Regions from separate parts of the Pedobacter sp. GW460-11-11-14-TSB4 genome, predicted to be linked through region 2. Evidence: riboswitches for the same ligand, from Rfam matches in the RefSeq annotation. Region 2 holds a riboswitch; the other holds the start of a gene.
What was found. A riboswitch is a leader RNA that binds a small molecule or an ion and turns the genes downstream of it on or off. The one in region 2 is predicted to bind S-adenosylmethionine.
Positions count from the first base shown of each region.

Region 1: another riboswitch for S-adenosylmethionine. It lies ahead of AC07YT_RS18670 (TlpA disulfide reductase family protein); the one in region 2 lies ahead of metH (methionine synthase).

Region 1 covers NZ_JBWKYI010000022.1:2,372-10,585, forward strand. The annotation lists gene AC07YT_RS18645 (Crp/Fnr family transcriptional regulator) at 201-842, opposite strand; gene AC07YT_RS18650 (HAD family hydrolase) at 921-1,616, shown strand; gene AC07YT_RS18655 (chloramphenicol acetyltransferase) at 1,613-2,257, shown strand; gene AC07YT_RS18660 (hypothetical protein) at 2,329-2,535, shown strand; tRNA gene AC07YT_RS18665 (tRNA-Ala) at 2,618-2,694, shown strand; SAM riboswitch class I at 2,915-3,014, shown strand; gene AC07YT_RS18670 (TlpA disulfide reductase family protein) at 3,257-4,384, shown strand; gene AC07YT_RS18675 (SusC/RagA family TonB-linked outer membrane protein) at 4,828-7,818, shown strand; gene AC07YT_RS18680 (RagB/SusD family nutrient uptake outer membrane protein) at 7,835-8,214, shown strand, end outside.
Region 2 covers NZ_JBWKYI010000007.1:10,696-18,909, forward strand. The annotation lists gene metH (methionine synthase) at 1-2,740, opposite strand, end outside; SAM riboswitch class I at 2,862-2,966, opposite strand; gene AC07YT_RS08945 (Bax inhibitor-1/YccA family protein) at 3,083-3,838, opposite strand; gene AC07YT_RS08950 (hypothetical protein) at 3,877-4,443, opposite strand; gene murQ (N-acetylmuramic acid 6-phosphate etherase) at 4,533-5,336, opposite strand; gene AC07YT_RS08960 (S41 family peptidase) at 5,527-7,134, shown strand; gene AC07YT_RS08965 (histidine decarboxylase) at 7,287-8,214, shown strand, end outside.

The sequences.
Region 1 (8,214 bases), on a different contig from region 2:
ATATCGATTAACTTGGGAATCTTAATGTGAATTGACGTTTGCAGTTTTTCATTATATATGTGGTTTTTTTGTGTGGCATTGTTTTCCGCAAAAATGCGGCCTTGTTAAATTTCAATTACTTAAACGAATCAAATTGCCGAAACGTTACAGTTAATTTTTAAATACCTTCGAAGCAATAATTATACCACAAATAACGTTGGTTATTTTAATCGTTCGAGTAGCTTTTTCATATTGGTGAGCTGGAGTACATGCTTAAATTCGGGGGTATCAAAACCTCCTTTATCAATCACTTGCTTTAAGCTTCTGTTAAAGCTTCTTACGGAAATGCCCAGATAGGCAGCCATGTCTTCTTTCGAGATGGAGATGTGCTCATCGGCCTGCAGTTTGAGCAATTTTAAAAGCGCATATTCTAAGGTATATAGCTGCTGGAAGGATGCCCGTGTACTGGTTTGTATAATTCTGGTAGACAATTCCTGGAGTAAGATTGTAGTAAATTCACTACTTTTATGAATCAGTGAAAGGAAAAGATGATCGGGAATAACGTAGGCCGAAACATCACTTATTGCCGCTACATTACATAAGCAATCTATCTTTTTTAAAGCCTCCAATTCGCCTACCACTTCGCCTTTACCTAAAAATTCGATAATAAAATCTTTACCGTTTTCTTCAGAAATAAAACACTTGCTAATGCCATCCTTAATGATGTAAATATTGTTGATTTTTTCACCCTGTTCAACAAAACGATGTCCTGCTTTAAAGTTTTTAAGTGTTATGGCTTCTCCTTTATTTTCGGAAGAAAAACGTTCGATAAAGGATAAGAAAGTAAGATTGGTGCGAAGCATATTTATTTAATCGAGACAAATGTCCTTTTTTAACGGTATCTGTTGCTTTACTTTTGTGCTACTAAAGTAAGCATAACCATGAAAAATCAAATTACTGTAATTGCTTTTGATGCTGATGATACCCTTTGGGTAAACGAACCTTATTTCCGCGAAACCGAAGAGCAGTTTGCAGGTCTTTTAGAAGATTTTATGCCCCGGCACAGCATCTTGGCAGAACTTTATAAAACAGAAATAGCCAATTTACCGCTTTATGGTTACGGGATTAAAGGTTTTGTTTTAAGCATGATCGAGACCGTTTTAAGGATAACCGAAGGTAAAATAGATCCTGTTGTGATTAGTAAAGCGATAACACTTGGACAGGAAATGCTCAATAAACCTGTTGTATTGCTTGATGGGGTAGAAGAGGTATTAAAAACCTTACATGGGAAATACAAACTGGTGGTCGCTACCAAAGGTGATTTACTCGACCAACAACGAAAACTGACCAAATCAGGGCTGGACCACTATTTTCACCATATCGAAATTATGAGCGATAAACAGGAAAAAGATTATCAAAAACTGATTAAACATCTGGATTGTAAACCTGAGGCCTTTTTAATGTTGGGCAATTCTCTAAAATCGGATGTTTTACCCGTATTGAATATTGGCGGCCATGCTGTTCACATTCCTTTCCATACCACCTGGGTGCACGAAAGTATCGATCATACCATCGAACATGCAAACTTTTATCAGATGGAAAATCTATCTGAGGTTTTACCAAAATTAATTGAATGAAAGAAAAAATAGATATAAACACCTGGATCAGAAAAGATCATTTTAAATTTTTTAGCGCCTTTGAAGAACCTTTCTTCGGCGTAACCGTAGAAGTTGACTGTACGGCTACCTACAAAGAAGCAAAAGAACATCAAGTTTCTTTTTTTCTGCTTTACCTGCACAAATCGCTTGTTGCTGCCAATCAGGTAGAACCTTTTCGTTACCGCATTATTGATGGCGAGGTTTGGAAGTATGAAAGCGTGCATGCTGCAGCCACAATTAACAGACCAAATGGCACATTTGGATTTGGCTACATGGATTTCTATAATGACTTTGAAGATTTTAGAACAGCGGCCAATAAAGAGATTGAAAAGGTGCAGGCCAGCACAGGTTTAATCCCTTCCTCATCAGGCGGAAATGTAATTCACTATTCGGCACTACCCTGGTTAAATTTCACTTCTTTATCACATGCCCGCAATTATGCTTATCACGATAGCTGCCCTAAAATATCTTTTGGCAAGGTTAGAGATGAAAACGGGAGAAAAATAATGTCGGTTTCCATACACGTAAACCATGCCTTGATGGATGGCTATAACGTGGCCCAATTTGTAGATTGTTATCAGGAGCTGTTAAACAAAAAAGAAGTTAACGAATATATTTAACTCACAACTTTACGCAATTAAACCTAAAGCATATTTAATGTTCGGTTAATATTAGGAATTTATTTTCGGCGATGTTTATAGCTGCCGTTATTATTCCTTTTTACCTTTTGGCTGTTGTAGCCATGTGTTATATGGATACCGCTTTTAAGGCCATTATGTTTTTTGTACTGTTGCTTATTGCCACATTTGTACTTTTTCTGTTCATCAATTATCCTATGCAATCGGTGTTTGCGGTAATCTGTTTAATGGCCTTGTTTGCTTTTAAACCTAAAGATTAATTAAAAAGTGAATTATCATTTGCATTCGAGAAAGTATTTGCTATTTTTGCTGCTCGGGCAGGAAGCTTGAAAATTTAAAATTGGGGGATTAGCTCATTTGGCTAGAGCGCTTCGCTGGCAGTGAAGAGGTGATCGGTTCGAATCCGATATTCTCCACCACATTAAAGGCTACCTGTAAGGTAGCCTTTGTCATTTAAAGGGTTTCTTCCCTGGCATAGTAGCTTAAATATCCACCAAAGTTTGTTACATCAACAGTCATAGATATGCAATTTTCATGAGTGTTTTTACAGGTATAACCACTTTTTTTAGACTTTAAATAAAAAGACTACAAAATCTATAGGAATTATATATATTTGCTCCTGCAAGGAATAATTTTGCAGACTTATCCAGAAAGACTGAGGGAAAGGCCCTGTGATGTCTTAGCAACCTGTTGCCAAATAAGGTGCTAAATCCTTCCTCTAACCAAGGAAAGATAAGAAAGATTTCGCTAAAGAATCTGAATGAGCCTGTGGTAAATTTTAAAGATTAAAAAATGAACATTTATTTAAACACCAGCGCTGACGATATCACTCCCGAAAAAGTTTTTGTAGGGATGAAACCTGATATCTTCCAGCTGAAAGGCAACAACTATTTCGAGCGTGTTTTCAGGTAGTTGAGCTTACATGCTGTTTCAACTTTGAACTTAATTATTTTATAAAAAGAACCCATAAAACCAAAAACCATGAAAAAATCACTACTAATTGCCATTAGTATCCTTCCGGTTGCAGCAATAGCACAGAAACCGTTCTCCATTGAGGGAACCCTGAAAAAATCATCAGCCCCCGAAAAAGTATACCTCAGTTATGCTCAGAATGGACAATCGCTTACCGATTCTACAGAATTAAAAAATGGATCATTCTCCTTTTCTGGCCATGTAGCCGATCCGGTTAGGGCATCGCTCTATAGAAAACCAGTTGAAAAAAACGGAAAAAGGGATGTATTGTCCTTTTATCTCGAAACAGGTACCCTTAAACTTGCCACGGCAGATTCTTTAAAAAATGCTTCAATTTCCGGATCGAAAGTAAATGCCGATAATGATAAGTTAAAAGCGTTAACCAAACCTGTACAGGATAAACTTGCAGCCATAAGCGGCGAATTTGGTAAACTTAGTCCTGAACAGAAAAAAAATAAGGCACTAACCGATTCGATTTATAAACGTTATGAAGCAGCAAGTAAGGCGCTGGAGCCAATATACCTTGATTTTGCAAGGAAAAACCCTAAATCTTACATAAGCTTAAACGCAATTCAGCAGATTGCCACCAGTGAATCCGTACAGGCAGAAGCGGAACAGGTTTATGCTGGATTAGATGGGACGGTAAAAGAGAGTAAAGCTGGTAAAGATGTTTCAATTTACTTCAACGCGGTAAAGAAAACCAAAATTGGACTTCAGGCAATCGATTTTACACAAAATGATGTAAACGATAAACCGGTAAAATTATCTGATTTTAAAGGAAAATATGTTCTGGTTGATTTTTGGGCTTCATGGTGCGGACCTTGCAGACAGGAGAATCCTAATGTAGTAGCAGCCTATAATCAGTATAAAGATAAAGGGTTTACCATATTGGGTGTTTCTTTAGATCAGCCTGGGAAAAAAGAGGCCTGGTTAAAAGCCATTGCCGATGACCAGTTGACATGGACACATGTTTCTGACCTAAAATTTTGGGACAATGCGGTAGCAAAACAATATGGAATCAGATCTATCCCGGCAAACTTTTTAATTGATCCAGATGGAAAGATTATCGCAAAAGGACTTCGTGGAGAAGCATTGAAAGAAAAACTGGCGTCGCTTCTGGAGGCTAAAAGTAAATAGATAAGAATACGGTTCAATAAAAATTAATTAATAAGTTTTAGAAATAATAAGAGAAAAAAGACAGCTGCCCTTTTATGCAAAGTGTACAAAAGGTTACCAGATAAATAATAACAGGGGCGATTGAGGCCGCCCCTGAATCAAGTGATTTATCACGGTATGTGACCAATAATGCGACTTAATGTTTAACCACTCAAACAAATATAATGAAAATATCCTAAAAAATTAGTTCGTCAATTAAATGGATGTCCCTTAGCCGTAAACGATTGTATTACTGCTTAAACTATCCTATTCTCCCAAATTACCCCATTTTTCTTCTTAAAGCATTGTGTTGATTTAAGGCTAGGCAGTTTTTCTGTTAGCAATGAAATCGCTGTGGGTAAAATTTCAATATCTGCCATGAATTGGGAACTGGCATCAACATTCATTAACTAAAACCATCATAAATGAAACGAAAGTTATTTTCGCTTATTATACTGTGCCTTTTTGCAGTCTTTAATGCAAGGGCACAAACCAAAGTTATTACAGGAAAGGTAATAGCTGTGGCAGACGGGCTGCCCATTCCTGCTGTTTCTGTAAGAATATCGGGCAGTAAAATTGCCACGCAAACTGATGCAGACGGGAGGTTTTCCATCGTTGCTCCATCATCGGCAAAAACAATTGAGTTTAGCTACCTCGGTTTTGTAACGCTAAGGGAGAATATTGGTGACCGTAAGGCAATCAATATCAGCTTACAAGCCGATCAAACAGGTTTAGAAGAGGTTATCGTAACTGGTTTCGGCCAAACGGTTAAAAAAAGAGACATTACAGGTGCGGTTTCCAGTATTTCGGCAAAAGAGATTGAAAAAGTGCCTTTAATAAGTTTCGATAGGGCCATGCAGGGTAGGTTACCCGGGGTTAGGGTAACCACCAATTCAGGAACACCAGGTGCTTCGGTAAGTGTATTGATCCGCGGAACGGGCTCATTTAACGCCAGTACTGCACCACTTTACATCGTGGATGGTATCCAGATCAATTCGGGAGATTTATCCAGAAGCTTATCTACATCTAATATTTTAAACAACCTGAATCCCGATGATATCGAAACTATTGATGTATTGAAAGATGCTTCATCTGCATCTATTTACGGCTCACAGGCCGCAAACGGCGTAATTATCATCACAACAAAACGAGGGAAAGCAGGGAAAACCGAATTCGATTTCAGTAGTTACTTTGGTTACGCAGAAGAGGTTAACAGACTTGATGTACTTTCTGGACCTGAGTGGCTATCGGTGTACACAGAAGAATATGTTAACCGGTACGGTGCCAATAGCAGCCAGGTTGTTGGTCCTTCTGGTATCAAAACGGTTTTTGGTTCTGATCCGTCTGCCGCACCATCTTATAGCTGGTATGATGCCGCCTACCGGAAAGGCCAGACACAAAACTATCAGTTAACTGCCCGGGGAGGTGACGCCAAAACCAAATTTTATATTTCTGCAGGTCTGTTTGATCAAAAAGGGCAACAGATTCAGCAGGATTTCAAAAGAGGTACCTTTAAAACCAATCTTGAGCACAATGTAAATGACCGGTTATCGCTGGAGGCAAATTTAAACCTGAGTACCTTTACCCAGAATGGAACGCTGAGTGGTTCAACATTTGCAAACCCTTCATTTGGAGCAAACTTTCTGATTCCAACCCAGGCCATATACACCGCCTCGGGCGATTACAATGAACCTTTGCTCGGTGCAGTAGCCACCAATCCAATCAAATCTGCAAATTACGATATTAACAAAGGGACTACCAACCAGCTTCAGGGGATTTTTGCCTTGAATTATAAAATTATTGATGACCTGAAGTTTAGGGCAACAGGTTCGATCGATTATGGAGATATCAAAGAGGACCGTTTTCAGGATCCAAGAACAAGAGATGGTGCCGCACCAAACGGAAGATATACCTTTTTAGATACCGAGTTTAAAAATTACCAAACCAACGCAACTTTAAATTACAGCCACCTGTATGGAGCTAAGCATAAAGTATCTGCTTTGGCAGGTTTTGAGTATCGCCATCAGGTAAACAACTCCGTAACTACCCAGAAAACAGGTTTTCCAAACTATTTATTCAGGACATTGAACGGAGGTACTGTTCTGGCTTCTATTTCGTCGAGCTTTACAGAGTTTAAAAACCTGGGATATTTTGCCCGGGCAGAATATGCTTTTGATGATAAGTATATTGTTAACGGAACAATCCGTTACGATGGAAATTCAAGGTTTGGTGAAAACCAGAAATTCGGGCTCTTTGGATCGGGATCACTTACATGGCGACTTTCAAGAGAGAACTTTTTAAAGGATGTTAAATGGCTGAATGACTGGAAAATCAGAACCAGTTATGGTAAAGTTGGGAATTCGGGTATCGGAAACTTTGCCTCTCTTTCCACCTTTGGTTCGAACTCAGGTTATAATGGTGTAGGCGGGATTTCGCCGGGCGGCCTTCCGAATGTAGAACTTACATGGGAAGACAGTTATACCCTGAATCTTGGTACCGATGTGTCAATATTGAACAATAGGTTAAGTTTTACTGCCGAATATTATAATAAACTGAATAAAAACCTGCTTTTAACGCGTACACTGCCCAGTACAAGCGGTTATAGCGGAGTGAGCGATAATGCCGGTAAAATGCGTAACCGGGGTTTCGAATTTCAGATAAATTCTGAAAACCTGGTCGGTAAATTTAAATGGAGCAGTTCATTCAACGTCTCGTTTAATAAAAACAAAGTACTCGAACTTATTACCGATGATCTTGATCCACGATTCCAGTTGGTTGGCAACTCCGTAAGCAGGATTCTTTCTTACCAGTATGCGGGGGTAAATCCGGCTGATGGAAGACCGCTTTGGTTAGATGCAAACAATAACCTGACCTATAACCTCACCACCAACGACAGGAAAATTATAGGCGACAGCCAGCAGAAATATTTTGGTGGGTTTACCAATAACTTTTCATACGGTGGAATTGGCCTTGATATCTTCTTCCAGTATGCTACAGGCTTTTTGCTGATCGATCAGAATAAAAACTTCCTGGATAGTTATGCAAATGCATCAAACCGGAGTACGGATGTTTTTAGAAGATGGACAACACCTGGGCAGATTACAGATGTGCCGCTTGCCTATACCGGAGGAAATTATGTAACCGGGGGAATTGCCTCTACTGCATACAGTACGCTATCAACCCAGTGGTATAAGCCAGGAGATTACCTGCGACTAAAAGAAGTGAGGTTGTCTTACAAATTTTCTAAAAATTTCATTTCCAAAGCAAAGCTTAATAATGTACTTCTTTATGCGACCGGTACCAATCTGTTAACCTGGACCAAATATACAGGGACTGATCCGGAAAGCGTACTTTCTGATAATGGGGGAGTACCGCAGGCGAGAACTTATACTTTAGGATTCCAGATCGGATTGTAGATAAAAATAAATCAAAATGAAAAAATACTTATATATACTTATACTAACCGGGCTGGTTGGGATTTCAGGATGTAAAAAAACACTGGAAACGGCGCCCAGAGATACTATAGCTGCGGCTGATGCCTTATCCAGTCTTACAGGCGTTAATAGTCTGCTCAATACCGTTTACAGTAATTTAAGGGGAACCGGATATTACGGGCAGTCGTTTAAAATCAATCCTGATATCATGGCTGATAATATTTATCCGATTCCCGGGCTTAATTCTAACCGTTTGATCACCAATTCGGTTAATGCAGCGGGCGCCCACATGAGCCTTTGGGGACTGTATACTTCGGGTATTAATCAGGTTAACCTGGTTATCGAAGCAACAACTAACCTGGCTGGTGCGCAGGCAGA
Region 2 (8,214 bases):
TCTTAAACCTATTTTCGCGGGCTTCTTCCAGTGTTTTAAAACGTTTATCCGATCGTTTATTTAAATGCGCTTCACGGGCTTTATCATATTCAGCCCTGATGCCTGCTACATATTCATCTTTTGTTTCCGGATTCATCAAGGTGCTGCAAACGGTAACACTTCTGGAAGCATCTAACACGTGGATAGCAGGTCCTGAATAATTTGGCGCTACTTTTACTGCAGCGTGGATTCTTGAGGTTGTGGCACCACCTATAATTAATGGAATGGTAAAACCTTCGCGCTCCATTTCTTTAGCAAAGTGAACCATTTCATCTAGTGATGGCGTAATCAATCCACTTAATCCAATAATATCGGCATTTATTTCTTTGGCTTTTTTAATGATTTCCTGTGCCGGAACCATTACGCCCATATCAACAATCTCGAAATTATTACAAGCCAGTACTACGCCCACAATATTTTTCCCAATATCGTGCACATCACCTTTTACAGTCGCCATCAATACTCTTCCTGCTGACGAATTCTGATCCTGATCCGGATTATCCAGTTTCTCCTGTTCGATAAACGGCAATAAATAAGCCACGGCTTTTTTCATTACCCTTGCCGATTTTACCACCTGAGGCAAGAACATTTTTCCCGCACCGAATAAATCACCTACAATGTTCATCCCGTCCATCAATGGCCCTTCGATCACCTGAATCGGGCGGGCATATTTTTGTCTGGCTTCTTCCACATCATCATCCAGATATTCAACAATTCCTTTAACCAAGGAATGAGATAATCTCTCTTCAACAGAACCTTTCCGCCACTCTTCATCTTTAACCACCTCTTTACCTTTCGATTTTACGGTATCGGCATATTCTACCAAACGCTCCGTGGCATCGTCTCTGCGGTTTAAGAGCACATCTTCTACCCTTTCTAACAATTCGGGTGGAATTTCCTGATAAACCTCCAACATTCCGGCGTTCACAATCCCCATATCTAAACCAGCCTGGATGGCGTGATAAAGAAATGCAGAGTGCATCGCTTCGCGAACGGTATTATTCCCCCTGAAAGAGAAAGAAATGTTAGAAACCCCTCCGCTCACTTTAGCATGAGGCAGGTTTTCTTTGATCCAACGGGTGGCATTTATAAAATCGACAGCATAATTGTTATGCTCTTCGAGTCCTGTTGCTACGGTTAAGATGTTCGGGTCGAAAATAATATCCTCTGCCGGAAAACCAATTTCGTTTACCAGGATATCGTAACTTCTTTTACAAATCTCTTTCCTGCGCTCGTAATTATCGGCCTGACCTTGCTCATCAAAAGCCATGACTACCACAGCAGCACCGTATTGCATAATTTTGCGGGCGCTTTCGCGGAATTTATCTTCACCTTCTTTTAATGAGATGGAGTTTACGATGCCTTTTCCTTGTAAACATTTTAAGCCATTTTCGATAACCGACCATTTAGATGAATCGACCATGATTGGCAATTTGGCAATATCCGGTTCAGAAGCAATGAGGTTCAAAAACTTAGTCATCGCGGCTTCTGAATCCAACATCCCTTCATCCATGTTCACATCAATTACCTGCGCACCACCTTCAACCTGTTGTAAGGCAACAGCCAGTGCAGCTTCGTAATCGCCACCCAAAATCAGCTTGGAGAACTTAGGAGATCCTGTAATATTGGTTCTTTCACCAATATTTACGAAAATGCTCTCCGGGGTAATGGTTACAGGCTCCAATCCGCTTAAACGCATGTAAGGCTCCAGTACCGGAATTTTGCGGGGTTCGGCTTTCCTTGCATTTTTAGCAATACAGCCAATATGTTCTGGTGTAGTACCACAACAGCCTCCCACGATGTTCACAAAACCTGATGCAATAAAGTCATCAACCAAATGTGCCGTTTCGTGCGGTTGTTCATCATAAGCACCAAATTCGTTTGGCAAGCCTGCATTCGGATAAGCCGAAACATAACAACCTGCTTTTGCAGCGAGTTCCTCAATATGCGGACGCATTTCTTTAGCACCCAAAGCACAGTTAAAACCAATACTTAATGGTTTTGCATGCATGACAGAGTTTAAGAAAGCTTCGGCAGTTTGACCTGAAAGTGTCCTTCCGGAAGCATCGGTAATGGTGCCGGAAATCATGATCTCCAGTTTACGGCCAATTACCTCTTCATATTTTTTAATGGCTACAATGGCCACTTTAGCATTTAAAGTATCGAAAATGGTTTCGATTAATAATACATCCGAACCACCATCAACCAAACCACGTACCTGCTCGTAATAAGCGGCTTCCAGCTCATCAAAATAAACCGCCCTAAAACCAGGGTCGTTTACATTAGGCGACATGGAAAGGGTACGGTTGGTTGGGCCAATAGCACCAGCCACAAAACATTTACGGTCTGGATTTGCAGCCATAAACTCGTTTACGGCTTCTTTTGCTACACGTGCACCTTCGAAACTCATTTCGTAAGAAAGGTCTTCCATCTGGTAATCGGCCATGGAAATGCGCTGTGTACTAAATGTGTTGGTTTCGATAATATCGGCACCAGACGCCAGGTACTCCAGGTGTATTGTTTTAATAATATCCGGACGTGTGATGTTGAGCAAATCGTTATTGCCTTTTACATCACAGGGATGGTTTTTAAATCGCTCCCCTCTAAAATCTTCTTCGGTTAAGGTATATCGCTGAATCATGGTACCCATTGCACCATCAATCACCAAAATACGTTTTTCTAATTCTTCTCTTATACCCATTTGTTGTGTAAAATGTGGGATGGAAAATGGAAAATGGCAAGACACATCATACATCTTCCATTATACATTATTACATCCTAAAAGGCTTATTTAAAAAGTTGGTACGTGAATCGTAATCCTAAACTTATCTGTTTCCGCTATTTGCAGAATAGAATTTAGCACCTTGTATGGTTACAGGTTGCTAAGACTTCGTTGGGTCTAATCCCTCCGTCTTTCTTAATAAGCATACAAAAATGCAACAAAGCAACATCAATTCCAAAAATTATCGCTTCGCTACCAAATAAAATTACAAAGGCCACGCAAAACTGCGCAGCCTTAAGAATATTGTTCTGTTATTTAGGTTTATCTTCTGTTACCGAAAATGCGTAACAGCGACAAAAACAAGTTGATAAAAGTGATATAAAGCGACAACGCACCCATAATTGCTAGCTTTTTGCTCTCATTTACACCTAAAGTGTTTCCATTTTCATCTAATCCTTCACCAATTCTTTTAAGCTCCTGAACTTTGTACGCAGTTAATGCAGTAAAAATCGCCACTCCGATAAAACCCATAATGTAACCCAATGTTGAGCTACCTAAAAACATATTGATTATGCTGATGATCACCAAACCGATTACACCTGCAAATAATATAGGGCCAAATTTACTTAAATCGGTATCTGTGGTATATCCCATTATTGCCATTACCGCAAATATCGCAGCAGCCGCAGCAAAACTAATTACAACTGATGGCAAGGAATAAGTTAACAAGATAAAGCTGAGCATTACTCCTGTTAATATAGAATAAAGCAAAAACACACCGATTAATGCCTGATAAGACATTCGCTGCATACCAGCACCCATTAAGAATACTAATCCTAGAGGAGCAAATATTGCGATGTATCCTAAAACGGTAAAGCCGCCCTTACCTGTTTGTGGGTTATAGGATAAAAGATAATCCAATACCGCCGGTGTACTGGCGATAAAATAAGCTGCAACTGTAGAAACAGCTAATGCGACGAACATCCATAAGAAAACATTTCCGAAGAAACGTTTAGATGCAGATTTTTCCTGTACAAAAACACTGTTGTCCTGATATTGATAATTTTGTTGTTCCATTTTAAATTTTATGTATTTAACTATATAAAAATAAATATTTAGTTTAATCTTTTTGTCAGTAGTTCTTCAACTTTTTTAAAGAACTGTAAAGGTTTTAAGGTGCGCCATGGCAGGTTGTCAAAAGCACCACCAAAGTTAATGTAATAATCGATGTTATTGTCGCGAAACTCGGTAATAACGTGTTGCTGAAAATTTACCCCAACAATCCAGCCGTCTTCTACTTCCTGAAACCACTCTTCGTAATAACTATCGTCAGAAGCATGGAAATTTAGCACATTTTCTCCGATCAGGATAAATTTATTAATACCTTCATCCATCATCAGCTCTAAAATATCGCGTTTCAGCAGCATAATATCGTTATTAATGGCATCATTCCACTCGCCTATAAACTCGATAATGGCATAACTGCGATCGTAATCGGCATATAACACCTTCATGTACAGGGTACTCGAACCAAATTCGTCCCACTGCGGGTGCAATAAAAAGTTATAAATCTGCTTATCGAAGTAAAGTTCTGAATATTCGGTATTGTAAAATGGCGATCGCTCATCTTCTGCCGAAATGTAATCATCTCTCCACTGATAATAAGGCTCAATTTCGTGCATACTTCTTTCTAATTATGAATGAGTGAATGTTTGGTATTGTGCTAAGCTCAATCATTCTTTAATTCTATCACTCAAACATGCTCTCCTTTTTAATGTCTTGCTGCAACAGCTTTACGTACACTTCCGTAACGGGTTAACAATTCGGCGGCTTCCTCATAACCAATATTTAACTCATCGGCAACCATTTGTGTACCGCGGTCTACCAGTTTATGATTGGTTAACTGCATATCAACCATTTTATTACCCACAACACGCCCCAGTTGAACCATAACAGTAGTGCTTAACATGTTTAACACCAGTTTCTGTGCAGTGCCCGATTTCATCCGTGTAGAACCGGTAACAAACTCAGGTCCAACCACCACTTCAACCGGAAAATCCGATTCTGCAGCAATAGGTCCGCCGGTATTACAAACAATGCAACCCGTTAAAATGCCATGCTTACGTGCCGTGTTTAAACCACCAATTACATACGGTGTAGTACCCGATGCGGCCAGGCCAACCAAACAATCTTTTTCATTAATTTCAAATTCCTGAAGATCTTTCCAGGCTTGTTCGGCATCATCTTCAGCAAATTCTACTGCTCTTCTAATTGCAGTATCGCCACCGGCAATTATCCCAACAACCCAATCAAAAGGAACACCATATGTAGGCGGGCATTCTGATGCATCTACTACACCCAAACGGCCGCTCGTACCTGCACCAATATAAAAAAGACGACCACCTTTTTTCATGCGCTCGGCAACTGCCGAAGTTAATTTTTCGATCTGAGGCAAAGATTTTTCAACTGCAAATGCTACAGTTTTATCTTCGTTATTAATGCCCTGCAAAACTTCTAACACCGACATCTGATCGATGTGGTCATAGTTAGATTCTTGCTCGGTAACTCTATTCATAAATTTAATTTTGATAAAATTCGGTAAATTCTTTCTAAAAACTGCGCTAAAAACCCAAAAATATCTGTCATAAATTTCAAGTGAAGCCTTCCCCCCGTTAATTAATGTTAAATATTATAAACAAAAGACATGAAAATGCAGTTAAAAAATATATCAACTCGCTAATTTTCATAAATTTGCAGTAACGCTGATGAAAAAAAATACCCGAAATAACATACTGATCGCTGTAAGCTATTCTGTAATTTTAATAGTGGGTATGTTTTTGGGCATAAAATTTATTAAAGATCAAGGCTTTGGCATTAAAAAGAGTCCTCAGCTAGCCAGCAATAGCGACGAAAAATTAAACGAAATCCTACACATCATCAACGGCAATTATGTTGATGACATCAATACCGATTCGCTTCAGAATTTACCTATCGATAGCGTTTTACACCAACTCGATCCGCATAGTGTTTACCTGCCACCAACTGATGCGCAAGATATGACCGATAACCTGGAAGGGAACTTTGAAGGTGTAGGCATAGAATATTACATGCTTAACGATACCATGATGGTGACCGGTGTGGTTAAAGACGGACCGGCTTACCAAGCGGGCATTAAATTGGGCGATAAAATCCTGAGTATTGATACGGCTGTAGTAAGCGGACGAAACCTGCCCAAAGATCAACTTACCGGTCGTTTTAAAGGTAGATCAGGTACTGGTGTGAGTGTAGTCCTTTTACACCCGGGCGCTCCGCAAAGTAACCGCATTATGGTTACCCGTGGAAAAGTAAACATCAGTAGCATTGATGCCGCCTACATGATCAATAACGAAACAGGTTATGTGCGGATTAGTAAATTTGGCGCCAATACCGATAACGATTTCTCTGCTGCAGCCAATAACCTGAAAGCAAGGGGCATGAAAAAACTGATTCTTGATTTACGTGATAATGGCGGTGGTTATTTTACCGCAGCTACAGGTTTGGCCGACCAGTTTTTAGCAGAGAATAAACTTATCGTGTATACACAGGGCAAACACGAACCACGTACCGATTATTTCTCTACCGGAACAGGTGCTTTTCAAAATGGTAAACTGGCGGTGTTGATTAATGAAAATACCGCATCTGCCAGCGAAATTGTAGCTGGGGCCATTCAGGATTTGGGGCGCGGGATTATAGTTGGCCGCCGCTCTTTTGGTAAAGGTTTGGTACAGGAACAATTTGCCTTTGGCGATGGCTCAGCGCTGAACTTAACCATCGCGAGATATTATACCCCATCCGGCCGTAGCATTCAAAAATCGTACAAGAAAGGTTATGATGCCTACAAACATGAATTAGACGAACGCATGATGGATGGAGAGCTTACCGGAGACCGTACCTCTTTTCAGGATTCTATTGAGAAAGCTGAAGGCGTAAATGTTCAGCCTGGCAGAAAAATTAAGCCCATTGGTGGTATCCAGCCAGATGTATTTGTGAAATTAGATACAACAGGCTACAATAAGTTTTACAGTAACCTGGTGAGCAAGAAAGTACTTTCTGATTATGTATTTAATGTCCTCACCAATAAGTACAGCGCCAGTTTTGTAGAGCAGAACATCAATATTTTTACCATGAACGATAACGACTTTAAAGACTTTATCGGGTTTCTACAACGCAAAAATGTAACAATAGATCGTTTCCAGTTATACAATTCGAAAAATGTGATCTTAAACGACCTTAAAGCTTTGCTTTGTCGCTATTACCTGGGCGATGTGGGCTACTACAAGGCAGCAAACCAGACCGACAATGCGGTAAGGCAAGCACTCCTTAACCTTCAGTAGCCATATTTTATATTTCATGGAGGATAAATGCATAGCTAGAATTAAATTTTAATTTCGACCAAACCAAATAATACAACATAATATTCTTAATTAAACACTAACCATAATACTATATTTTGTTTTGTTAATTTTGCCCGTAAATCATATTTTTTATGGAAGCGAGCAAATTACAGGAAAAGGATCAACAGGTATTAAATGATCTATTAGAAAAGGTTAAGGAACAGACCGATTTATTTTTAGGTTATCCTGTTTCAAAAGACTTCGACTATCAGGCATTATCCGATTTTTTAAAATATCCGATGAACAACCTGGGCGATCCTTTTGTTACTTCAACCTATGGCGTAGGCTCTCGTGAACTGGAAAAAGAAGTCGTGCAGTTTTTTGCCGAACTTTTCCGTGCCCCTGCTGATAATTGGTGGGGTTATGTAACCAATGGTGGCTCAGAAGGCAATCTATATGGCTTATACCTCGCCCGCGAATTACATCCTAAAGGAATGGTTTATTATTCTGAAGCTACACATTATAGCGTTCAAAAAAACCTGCATCTACTCAATATGTCGAACATCGTGATCCGCACACAGGAAAACGGAGAAATCGATTACGAAGACCTTGAACACACCATCAGGATGAACCGCCATATGCCTGTTATTATTATGGCCAATATTGGCACCACCATGACCGAAGCGCGTGATGATGTGGCCAAAATTAAAAGCATTTTAAAAAAACTGGCTATCCAACATTATTATATTCACGCCGATGCGGCACTGTCTGGCACGTACAGTGCCTTAATTGAGCCAAGACCAGCATTCGACTTTGAAGATGGTGCAGACAGCATTGCCATTAGTGGTCACAAGTTTTTCGGCTCGCCGATGCCTTGCGGAGTGGTGGTGGCCAAAAAATCGAACCGTGACCGCATTGCCCGTTCAGTAGCTTATATCGGAAGTGTTGATACCACCATTACCGGATCCAGAAATGGCCATAGTCCCTTATTTCTATGGCACAGCATTAAACGCTTGGGCTTAGCAGGATTAAAAAGCAGGGCGATGCACAGTTTGGCAACAGCAGCTTATACAGAAAACA